Regions from separate parts of the Rhodopirellula bahusiensis genome, predicted to be linked through region 2. Evidence: riboswitches for the same ligand, from Rfam matches in the RefSeq annotation. Region 2 holds a riboswitch; the other holds the start of a gene.

Region 1 (5,410 bases), on a different contig from region 2:
CGCCGCGATCCATTCGCGATAACGTTCTTCGTCGCTCGACATGGCCTTCGCCACATCGCTTTCCAACCAAGCGTGCAAGATTTGTACGTCGACCGGTCGAGGGTCACGAGAGAACAACACGGCGCAGGCCCACCGGACACGCTGTGTGTCGTCGGTTGTCTCTTTCATCATTCGCTTCGTCGTTTGCATCGCCCATCGACGTACCTCGGGGCTGCCGATCAACGTCAACGCTTGCGCCGGCACGTTCGTTGTCGGTCGTTTCCCAACCAACAAATCCGGATCCGCGGCGTCCAGGTTCGCCAGCAACGGTGGCACTTCGGATCGAATCAATGGCAAGTAGATTGTTCGCTTCGGATCATCCAGCCCAAACTTGGTGGTCGCTTTGGAGTTGGCGTTGTTTTGACTGACCAAGGTCGCGTAGCTGTCCATCAAGTTTTCACGACCGCTGGGGTCGAGCGTGCCGGCAGCAACCAACATCGCATCGCGAATCGCTTCCGCGGGAATGCGTCTGCGAACGGCCCGACCTCGCCATCTATTTTCAGGATCAAGTGAGACTCGCGGATCGTCATCCGAAACCATCGATCGTGAATACGCGTCGCTGCAAACGATGTTTCGAATCAAACGTTTCTGACGCCAACCGTTGCGTACAAAGTCGATCGTCAACGCATCCAGCAACTCGGGATGAGTCGGTTTCTCGCCCCGAACGCCGAAGTTGTCGACGGTCCGCACCAGTCCTTCGCCCATCAGGTGCATCCAGATTCGGTTGACACTGACCCGCGCGGTCAGCGGGTGATCAGGATCGGTCAACCACTGTGCCAACTCCAACCGACCGCTTCCTTCCAAGGGTTCAAACGCGGTGGTGGATTCGCTGAAGACCTGCGGAATGCCTCTCGGGACGATGTCGCCCAGATTGCTGACCTCACCCCGAATATGAATCGGGCAATCCTCCTGCTCATCGCTCGGTAAATCGGCCAGCGCCATCGCGGTCGGAACGGGGGGCGGAGCATTGGCGACCAAATCGGCTCGTTGTGACTTCAGTTGCTTGAGTGTCTGAGTCAACGTGGTTCGCATCGCGATGGTTTGTTCAATCGCCGCGTCTGATTCACCCGGGTCCTTTTCGCCATCGACCTGAACCCACTGCACGGCATCGGCGATCACATAACCATCCGTCCCACGGTTCGAAAGGGTGACCTGCGACTGAGTTTCCGCCTCGCACTCAAAATCCTTCAGCACGCTGTACGTGCCCGTCGTCGGAGGAACCGTCTGATTCAAAACCAGATCGTGAGTCTCGTCGTTCAACTGCACCGTGACAGGCAGATTCGACGCCCGATTGCCGCTGGAGTTGTAGTGAACCCGAAGCTCATACCGTCCGGCATTGGGCAAGACTGCGGCAAACCGGATCGACGCCTCGCCTTTGTTTCGATTTTCGTCGTGCACATAACCTTTGCCAACAAACCCAGATTTGTACGTCGATTCAACCCAGTGACCTTCACGAACGGCATCGACATCATCGATCGTGATTCCTTCGAGTTCCGTCTTCTCTGCCAGAACCTTCAGTTCCGACTCGACTGCTTTGATCTCTTGATCGAGGTCTTGCAGCGATTTTTCGTGAGCACGAATGGACTCCTTGTGCTTCATTGAAATCGGAAGCGGAGTTTTCTTCCAAGTGCTGACGTATTGCTGCGACTCACCATGCAGTGTTCGCGTGCTGCGAAAGATCCCCGCCATCGCGTAGTAGTCTCGCGTGGTGATGGGATCAAACTTGTGATCGTGACAGCGAGCACAACCAAACGTCATGCCAAGAAAAGCACGTCCGACCGTGTCGAGTTGCTCGTCGACCACATCCATCCGCAACTTGGTTTTGTTGCGTTCACTCAGCATCTTGGTGCCGATCATCAAGAACGTGGTGGCGACCAACTTGTCACGTCGATCTTCATCGGAAGAGGCCGGCATCATATCACCCGCGATCTGTTCGCGAATCATCCGGTCGATCGGCATGTCGTTGGCAAACGCCCGCACCAAGTAATCGCGATACCGCCAAGCGTCGTGATGGGTCGCATTGAAATCGCTGCCGTTGCTGTCGGCATAGCGAGCCACGTCCATCCAGTGCCTCGCCCAATGTTCCGCGAACTGCGTGCTGGCCAGATAGCGATCCACCAATCTCCGCCAATGTGCGTCGCTGGGATCCGCTTGAAATTGCCGAAGCGTTTCAGGATCAGGTGGCAATCCTGTCAGATCAAACGCCAAACGTCGCAGCCGCACACTTGGGCTTGCGATCGGAGTCGCGGTCAAACCTTCCGCGTCCAAGCGTCGTTGCAGGTAGGCATCAATCGCGGAATCAGAATCAAACGCAACCGGCGACTCGCTCGCACGTGGAGGCTGAAACGCCCAAAACTGCCGAGCCTGCTCCCAGTCGAATGACTTTGGCTGAGAACTTGTGAGCTGTTCCTCTTCATCCATCAATCTTGGATCAGCCGCACCATCGCGAATCCATTTTTCAAAATCTCGCACCACGTGGTCGGGCAGCTTTCCCGAGGGTGGCATCTCGGAGGACTCGTACCGAATCGCCGCCATCAGTTCGCTTGCTGCGGGATCGCCAAGTCGGATGGCCGGCCCACTGTCACCGCCAACTTCCCATCCTTCCTTCACATCCAAACGCAACGAACCGCCCAGGTCTTCCGAATCCTCCGCATGGCATTCATAGCAATATTCGATCAGAACCGGACGAATGCGAGCTTCGAAGAAGTCAAAGGATTCTTCGTTCGATTCATCCGCGGAAACCATCGCCGCACAACCGATGGTTAGCCAAACAAAAGCCAGCATCCATCGAGCGGTCGGCCAACGATTGGCGATCGAACAACATCGATCGCGGTTTGATTGAGCGATGTCGTAGTCAAACGAGGGCGGGGCGAACGGACTCTTCATTACAGAACCGTCGATCAAAAGGTGGGGGAGAGGCGGGCCCTATAGGGTACACCATTCCCAACAACCGTGTGCCGCGCGAGTCATCGCACCATCAATCAGTTGGAACCAGAGGTCAAAAGTCGACCATTCCGCTGCAAAATCGTTTCAACCGGCACGAGCGGGCGAACCACTGTCGCAGTCGCACAATTTGCAACCGGGGATGGCTCACAAAAGCCCACCTGCTCATTCGTGACCTAGTGTTTGTGTTAGCGACGTTGTGGGCTTCCGATTCGACATTCAAGAAAACGGCAAACCACGTGTAAACGTGGGACGCAAAGTCATGGATCCATGTTGAAAAACTTGGACTGCCAGACCGCCCTGGATGCTTATCGACATCGCGAGAAGATGTGGTTGTCACATCGAGCGGGGGGGATTTCCTGCTCACACCGAAGGCGCACACCATGCGGAACGAACTTGCCCTTTCAAAGCTACTCCTCGCGAGCCTGCTGGCCTTATGGGGTTCACTCACTCCAAGCGACGTCTCTGCAGACGATCGTAAATCGATCTACTTCATCGAAGAAAACTGGGAACTGACGCTGGGCGATCCTGAGCCTGACATCAATTCGCCACAAGTATCGTTTTTCGTCTTTCCGAACCGAGACGACGAATCTCGCTACTTCGAGTTGCAACTGAACTATGCCGCGGATGCAACCTATTCAAGCGGAGGGTTCCGCGTCACGGCGGCGGTCAACGACAAGGCGGTCGACCACGAACGCGGCGGGAACTTCCAAAACTGGTCCGCAAGCAACGATTGCATCCGATGGACAACCGTCATGGCCGTCAAGAACTCTCGCTATCTCTTTGCGATCAAAAATGGTGAGTCGGCTGATTGGGGAGCCTTTGGAGGCCCCGACTACTTGGTTGAGATGCCGCATGAAAGCGGTGATGGTCTGATGAAATATCACCCCGATACAAGCCTCGCGAATGTCGACATCGGATTCGGAGCCAATCGTGTTCGTTCAATTCGATTGAAAAGTATCCGGGTCGTTTTTGAGGATGGCAGTGATCAAGTCATCACAATCAATCTGACACCGACGTCGATCAATTCGTGATCGAACGATCGGATCAACGTATCGTGCCCATGCACAGTGGACGAATCTTCAGAAGATTATCCGTTCGTCTCCAACCATCGCGTTCTGCCATCATCCAGTTGAAATCAAATGTCATCCAAATCGATCATCCAACTCCGCTATTGCATTCAAGAGCCTGAATCCCGACGCGGCGCCGCGGGAATCTTTGGCCTTATTCTCTGTGTCGCATTGTTCACCGTTCTGGCGGTCGTTTCAGAATTTGCCTACATCAACACCGCAAGAACAGAACTCTCCAGGTCCGCCGATTCTGCTGCACTCGCGGGAGCCTGGGCGTTGTATGACGCTCGCGTCAACGGGGACCACGATGGCGTCAGCCAGGTAAAGTCTTCGGCAGACCTAATCAGCTCAGCCAATCACATCGGACAAGTCCAGGCTCATGTTGGCTCAGTCGATCACGCAGTCGAGATTGGGTCTTACGATCATGCGACTCTAGTCTTTGAGCCAATGAATGATTGGGCGTCGGCCAACGCGGTCCGCGTGAATCTCCATCTGACAAACTCGGCTCATGGCGAACTTCCGTTGCAGCTGGCTGGATTGACTGGACGAAAATCGCAATCTCTTCGTCAAAGCGTGACTGCAGCATTCCAACACAATATCAGCGGGTTCAAGCGTCCACCGAACAATGGAACCAAGATTGACATCTTGCCCATTGCTCTGGATGAGGAAACTTGGCAACTGGTCAGTGACAAACAAACTTCTGACGACTTGATGTACTTCAACGGATCGGTCGTGGAAGGAAGCGACGGCTTCCACGAATGCTCACTCTATCCAACGGGAACCGGTGCTCCTGGTAATCGTGGCACGGTCGACATTGGTTCATCCAACAACAGCACCAGCGATCTTCGCCGCCAGATTCTCTATGGAATCTCGCAAGATGATTTTGATGCTTTGGGACGTGAATTGGTCTTTGATGAACACGGCGAACTGTCCTTGAACGGCGACACGGGAATCAGTGCGGGAATCAAAGCCGAACTCAGCTCCATCATCGGTGAGAAAAGGATCATTCCGATCTTCCGCAAGGTGCATGGCAACGGCAACAACGCCAATTACACGATCGTGCGGTGGGAAGGGGTGAGAATACTCAGCGTGAAGCTAACCGGCCCGATGAAGAAGAAGCACCTAACGATCCAGCCCACCCCGATGATTGCGAGAGGATGCGAATTCGACTTCGCAGGCAATGTCCACAGCGAGTTTTTGTACTCTCCTGCAATGTTGGTGGACTGATCTCATGAAACGTTCATTGAAAGGAAGACCTGCCAGCCGGCGACCCGCCGAGTCTAGATTCTCTTGGGAACGAAGGTCTCGCAAGAAGACGGAATGCAATGCCAGCACATCTCGACGATCGTCTTTGTTGC
Region 2 (5,410 bases):
GGCTCGGTGGCCAGCTACACACGACAACAAGTGATGCAGTGGGCGTACGATTATTCGCCCGAAGCCAACATGATCGACCAAGAATCGCGAGCCGTCGCTTGTGGTGTCGATTGCGATGATGACGATGCTGTCTGCCAACTTCGGCTGATCCGATCCGTGTTGGCCGAGATCGCGTTGGGTCGCCGTTCTGATGACGCGGCAAGTGCGGGCAAGGCCTACGACCGACTGGTGGCCGCCCAACTTGGCAAACAAATCGCTCAGCAAGGCATCGTGGTGCAAAACCGCTTGATCGATTTGGCAAACGAAGCCGATCGATTGGGAGTCCCCGATGGAAATGTCCTGCAATTGCAACAAGCCAAACTGGTTTGGCAAGACATGGAGGTCCAACAGTCATTCGCGACGCAAAAGCTGAGACAAGAATTGGCCCGTCGCACAGGCCGACCGGAATCCGAGGTCGCCCTGGCAGTAACGATCGACGAATTGCAGTCCGCAGAATCGGTTGGATCGGTCGATGCGAGCATCAGCGTCGGAACCGCGTTGGCGAATCGCAACGACTTGAAAGCCGTCAAGAAATTGTGCGCCGGCATGCGAACTTGCAATCTGTCCTCGGCCAGACAACTGATTGGGGCACTCAGTCCAGGAGCGGGTTTGGCGATTGCGTCCGCCACCGGGAAGAAGCTGTTTTCATGCTTGTCGCCCGATTCGAACACGAGTGATCTGAACTGCCGCCGTCAACAATGTTCGCTGCTGCGAGAATCGTTGTCGGAAGTGATTCGCAACGAAACTTTGCAAGCTGTCCTGGACGTTCGCCTTTCGAACGCGCGTCTCGGATTGATCGACCGCCAACTGCAGTGGGCGGAAGAGCGACTGGCTGAAACCCAAGCCGCGATCGAATTGGACCAACAACCTGTTGGCTCTGACGAACTGATTCGACTGGAAATCGAAAAGCTTCGGGGCGACCAACTGGCCCGGCGATTGGATGTTTCGCTGGCGATCACGGAGTGGAAACGTGTGCAAGGAATCGTGTTACGATAACCCTTCACGAACGTTCCACGACTCGCCCGCGCCATTCACGACGCGAGGCAATATGCTAGGCCACCGCGATGAATTCGATCTGTTTCTCGAAGGGAACTGCAGCACAACTGGTATGCGCGGCAGCGTTTCTCGCGTTTTTCGGTGTCGGCTCTGAGGCCGCCGAAGGGGATCCAATCGCAGTTCGAGTTTGGCCTGGTGGAATGGTAACGGTTCAGTCGCATTGGGGACTGAGTGTCGCCGTCCAAAACGACGCCTCGACACCCGAGGGCTCAGCACCCGAAGGTGATTTGCCGAGCAATGAATCCGAGGCAGGCAAAATCCCCAAGTCCAGTGCGACGATTTCGATGGGTGAGTCAGGCTCATACATTCTCAGCCGCCCCGCCAACCAAGCCGACGCGACCTGGAAACCAGTCACCGGAGGCAACGACAGCACTGATGACGAACCCCAGACGCCGAACGACATCCGCGTGAGTTCGCTCGGCGGAAAGGCGGTCCACATTCAACTGGATGGCGTCGATTTGGTTATTGCGGGATCGGATTGCACGCCTCAAACGTTGGAAACGATTCCAAGCATCGACGCAGTCATTGGTTCCAATCTGCAGCGATTTGCCAGCGAAGATGACAAAATGTTGCCAGCTCACGTTCGGAACTGGATCTCCGACTCTTCTTCACCGGTCGAGTCAGTCGAAACGCACGACCAGGATCACAACACGGTCGCGGTTTCGATGACTACGCAGGATTTGAAGTCAGAGTCGACGGCTGTTTGGTGGAACATTTCGACTCAACCTTGGCAAATGCCCGAGGCAATGGACCGAATGTTCATCGCGATGGAATCATCTTGTTCGGAGTCGCAGAAGGTCTTCGCCGCTCTGACAACCGAGCAAATGAACTTCGAACCCGCAAACGGGACTCACACACCACGCTGGAACGTGGAACACATGATGGGTCGGCAACTACTGTTCTTTTCGCAGATGTACCACGAATCGGATGATTCGATTCCGGTGATGGATCTGAATCCCGCACAAATGCCACCGGATTACAAATTCGCGAACGCGGATTGGACGGGTGCCGAAGAGGCAAGACAGATGAAACGGGTTAGCGACTTCTCACGACGGTTCGCATATCTATTGGATGGGTATTCAGTCAACGACAAAGTCCCCGGCAGTCGTTGGCCAACGCTCAAGGCACTGCTGAACCAGATGGAACGGCACTACAGCGAGCACACCGCCAACACGCAAAAGAAGTTTCTTCTGCCGGGCTGGCCCTCCAAAGAGTGACTCCGCCACCGCTGGGTACAGGCCCAGCTAAACAGAGGGACACCATTCTTATAGTAGAGCATGCGTCGCTTTGTCATTTTTACAATCGTGACTGGCTTCCTAATCGTTGCGACCGGAACAACCCGGCAACTTGCCCCGCCGTTAAGGTTCGGCCAACCGATCTTTTTTGACACCTTCGTTTTCTGTCGTAGTGTTCGGTAGTGAGAAAGTGAATGGCCCAAATGCGGCGGTTCACTGCCACGTCGAGCATTCGGAGGTGTGTTGCCTTGGGATGTTCGACTGGGTCAGCCGAAGTTCCCTGACAAAGGCAAACCGTTCGAGAGGACGGCACGCAAAACCACGGGTCCGTGAGTCGGTCGATCGCATTGTTTGCGTTCGGCTTGGCTTCAGGAAAGCCGAGTTGCCGTGGAAAGAACCCGTTGTTGTTTCGTTTGAAACACCCGCGAGTTTGAACCGAGGCTTGTCAGTTTGATTTCCATTGACGAAGGCTGTTGTCACCTGGGTCGGTTCACAATGAATCGACTGACACCTTGTCGCCGGGTTAACGAGACATAATCGTGGCCCCCGTTTTTGTCTGGAGTTAGACATGAAGAAATTTGCTGAAAACGTTGTTGCTTTCCTGAAAGAAGAAGACGGACCAACTGCTGTTGAGTACGCCGTCTTGTTGGCTCTGATCATCGTCGTTTGTATCGGTGCTGTTACCACAATCGGTAACAACGCCAACGACAAGTTCGGCGAAGCTGGCGCTGCAATCGCTGCCAACTAAGTGCTGATCCGGCGGGTGTTACCCGTCAATTTGGCGACATACCGAATGGCGGCGAGACCACTCTCGCCGCCTTTCGGCATCGCCCAAGGGGGAGCCCTGTTGCGACGACCTTGCGGATCGAAATGAGACGTTCCGACATTGCAAACTCAATGGCAGTCCTTGCTACCACTCATTCCACACCTTTCAAGCTTGCCCCCGGGCATCGAGCGAATGAACTATCCACTAATTCCCGCTGACGCTGCCGCCCATGTATGGCAATTGGCCTGCTGTGGCGTGACATTGCTGTTCGCCATGTTGAGCTGGATGATCGGTCCTCGCTGATCCATCTGAATCGACCGGGACACGACGAGACGTTCACCGCCAACACACACACCTTCCAATTTGAAACCACCAACGGACGATTCGCTTCACGGACGACTCGCCCGAAGAAACACGGGGAAATCACCATGGACACTCTCCTTCACGGCATCACCGAAAACTGGACCATCTGGTTCGTGACGGTTGTCCTCATCGTTGCTGCTGTCATCGACGGCATGATTTTGAAAGTCCCAAACTGGTTGACTTTCCCGTTCATCATTTGCGGTTGGACCCACTGGTTCATCCAGGGCGGCTTTCCTGAACTGGGATACAGCCTGCTGGGTACCTTCGTCGGCATGATGCTCTTGTTGCCACTTCGCAATGTAGGCGGAATGGGAGCAGGCGACGTGAAACTGCTGGCAGGCATCGGTGCCTGGTGCGGGACCATGATCACGTTGAAAGCTTTTGCCGCGACCGCCATTGTCGGCGGAATCATGGCTGCGTTCATGATTTTGAAGAGCGGAGCGTGGATGAAACACTACGCTCAGTTCCTGAAGATCATGGAAGAATGGCGAACGATCCGCAAACCGGAGCAACTCGCCGCGATCGCTCGAGAGCGAAAGCCAACGATGTACCTCTTGCCATATGGAATTCCAATGGCGATCGGAACGATCATCTACTTCGCCGCAACGGGCCAATTGGTCTGATTCAATTTGAAAGTCGAGGGCCGCATGGAACCCCCATGCGGCCTGTCGTCATTTGTGCCCCAAATTCAGGGGCTTTTCCCTCCAAGCGTTGGAAATCACAAGCAAAACGGTCGCGTGTCAATCTGTGACGATTGGGCAAGCGGACTCGGTTGCCCCAAGTGTGTTTAGCTCTTGAAGACTCACGCCCGATACCGTGAGTGACGCTTCCATTGCGGGCGGTCGGCCATCGATCGAATTCAACGCGAGCAGTCTGTCAACTCTGGTTACCCACTCGATTGCCATGCGAAACAAATCAGTCTTCCTCATCCTGGCCTGCGTTTGCGGCACGATCGCCGCGATCGGCGTTAGCCAGTGGATGCAAGCTCAGTCGACGGGTCAGAGTTCAGTCGCGACGGTCGAAATCTTCGTGACCGCGAAAACCATTGACATTGCCGAAGAAATCACCGCCGACAAAATCCGTCTCGAACAATGGCCTGCCGATCGCGTTCCCACGGGAGCCAGCGGGAAACTCGAAGACGTCGAAGGCAAGTTTGCGCGTCAACGTTTCTACGAAGGCGAACCCGTGATGCCGGTCAAATTGATGGCCGATGCCAACGGTTCTTCACAAACCATTCCAGTCGGCTTCAGCGTCGTATCGATGCGTGCTGACCCGGAAAGCAGCGTTGCAACTTTGGTACGCCCCGGCGACCGAGTCGATGTGATGGCGTACTTCGTCAAAAGCGAATTGATCCCCGAGACAACCGCGAAAACAGTTTTGACGGGCGTGCGAGTCTTCGCCGTTGACGGTCGAACCGAACGCGAAGTTGATCCAGAGCTCGAAGCCAAACCGGCTCGTTCGATCTCGCTCCTGATTCATAAGAAGGACACACCCGCTTGGACCTATGCCAGCGAACTTGGAAAGATTCGCCTGACGCTGGGCAACCCGAGCGACATCAACGAAACAAAAGACGGTGAAACGGACGGCGGTGCCGGCCAAGAGTTCTTGCGTTGGTTGTCGGACTATCAAATCGCACAAGCTCAACGCGAAGAAGATAACAATCGCGTCGAAACTCCTGTCGTGAAGCCATCCATCCAAGCACCCAAAAAAGAGAAGAAGCGGGGCTTCAAGATGTTGAAGATGTCCGGCGGTGTGTTGACGGAATACTGGATCGAAGAAGGGTCCAGCGTGCCGAAGGTGTTGGCTGAATCGGGTCGTGAAGACCTCGAAGAAACAAATACCGACCTTCGGACTCGGCCGGGTGCAGATTATCCCCTCCCCAGCGAGAACGAACTGGATGATCCCAGTGCACCAACCGATTACAGCTATCTGAATGGATCGCAAAGTCCAT

The links. A riboswitch is a leader RNA that binds a small molecule or an ion and turns the genes downstream of it on or off. The one in region 2 is predicted to bind cyclic di-GMP.
Region 1: linked by a shared signal. The riboswitch ahead of CEE69_RS09655 (hypothetical protein) and the one ahead of CEE69_RS13825 (Flp family type IVb pilin) in region 2 are both predicted to bind cyclic di-GMP.

Annotation. Positions count from the first base shown of each region.
Region 1 covers NZ_NIZW01000007.1:6,443-11,852, forward strand. The annotation lists gene CEE69_RS09650 (DUF1553 domain-containing protein) at 1-2,925, opposite strand, end outside; cyclic di-GMP riboswitch class I at 3,202-3,285, shown strand; gene CEE69_RS09655 (hypothetical protein) at 3,366-4,016, shown strand; gene CEE69_RS09660 (Tad domain-containing protein) at 4,125-5,279, shown strand; gene CEE69_RS09665 (TadE family protein) at 5,284-5,410, shown strand, end outside.
Region 2 covers NZ_NIZW01000009.1:258,499-263,908, forward strand. The annotation lists gene CEE69_RS13815 (hypothetical protein) at 1-1,035, shown strand, start outside; gene CEE69_RS13820 (DinB family protein) at 1,104-2,312, shown strand; cyclic di-GMP riboswitch class I at 2,609-2,720, shown strand; gene CEE69_RS13825 (Flp family type IVb pilin) at 2,899-3,078, shown strand; gene CEE69_RS13835 (A24 family peptidase) at 3,525-4,082, shown strand; gene cpaB (Flp pilus assembly protein CpaB) at 4,276-5,410, shown strand, end outside.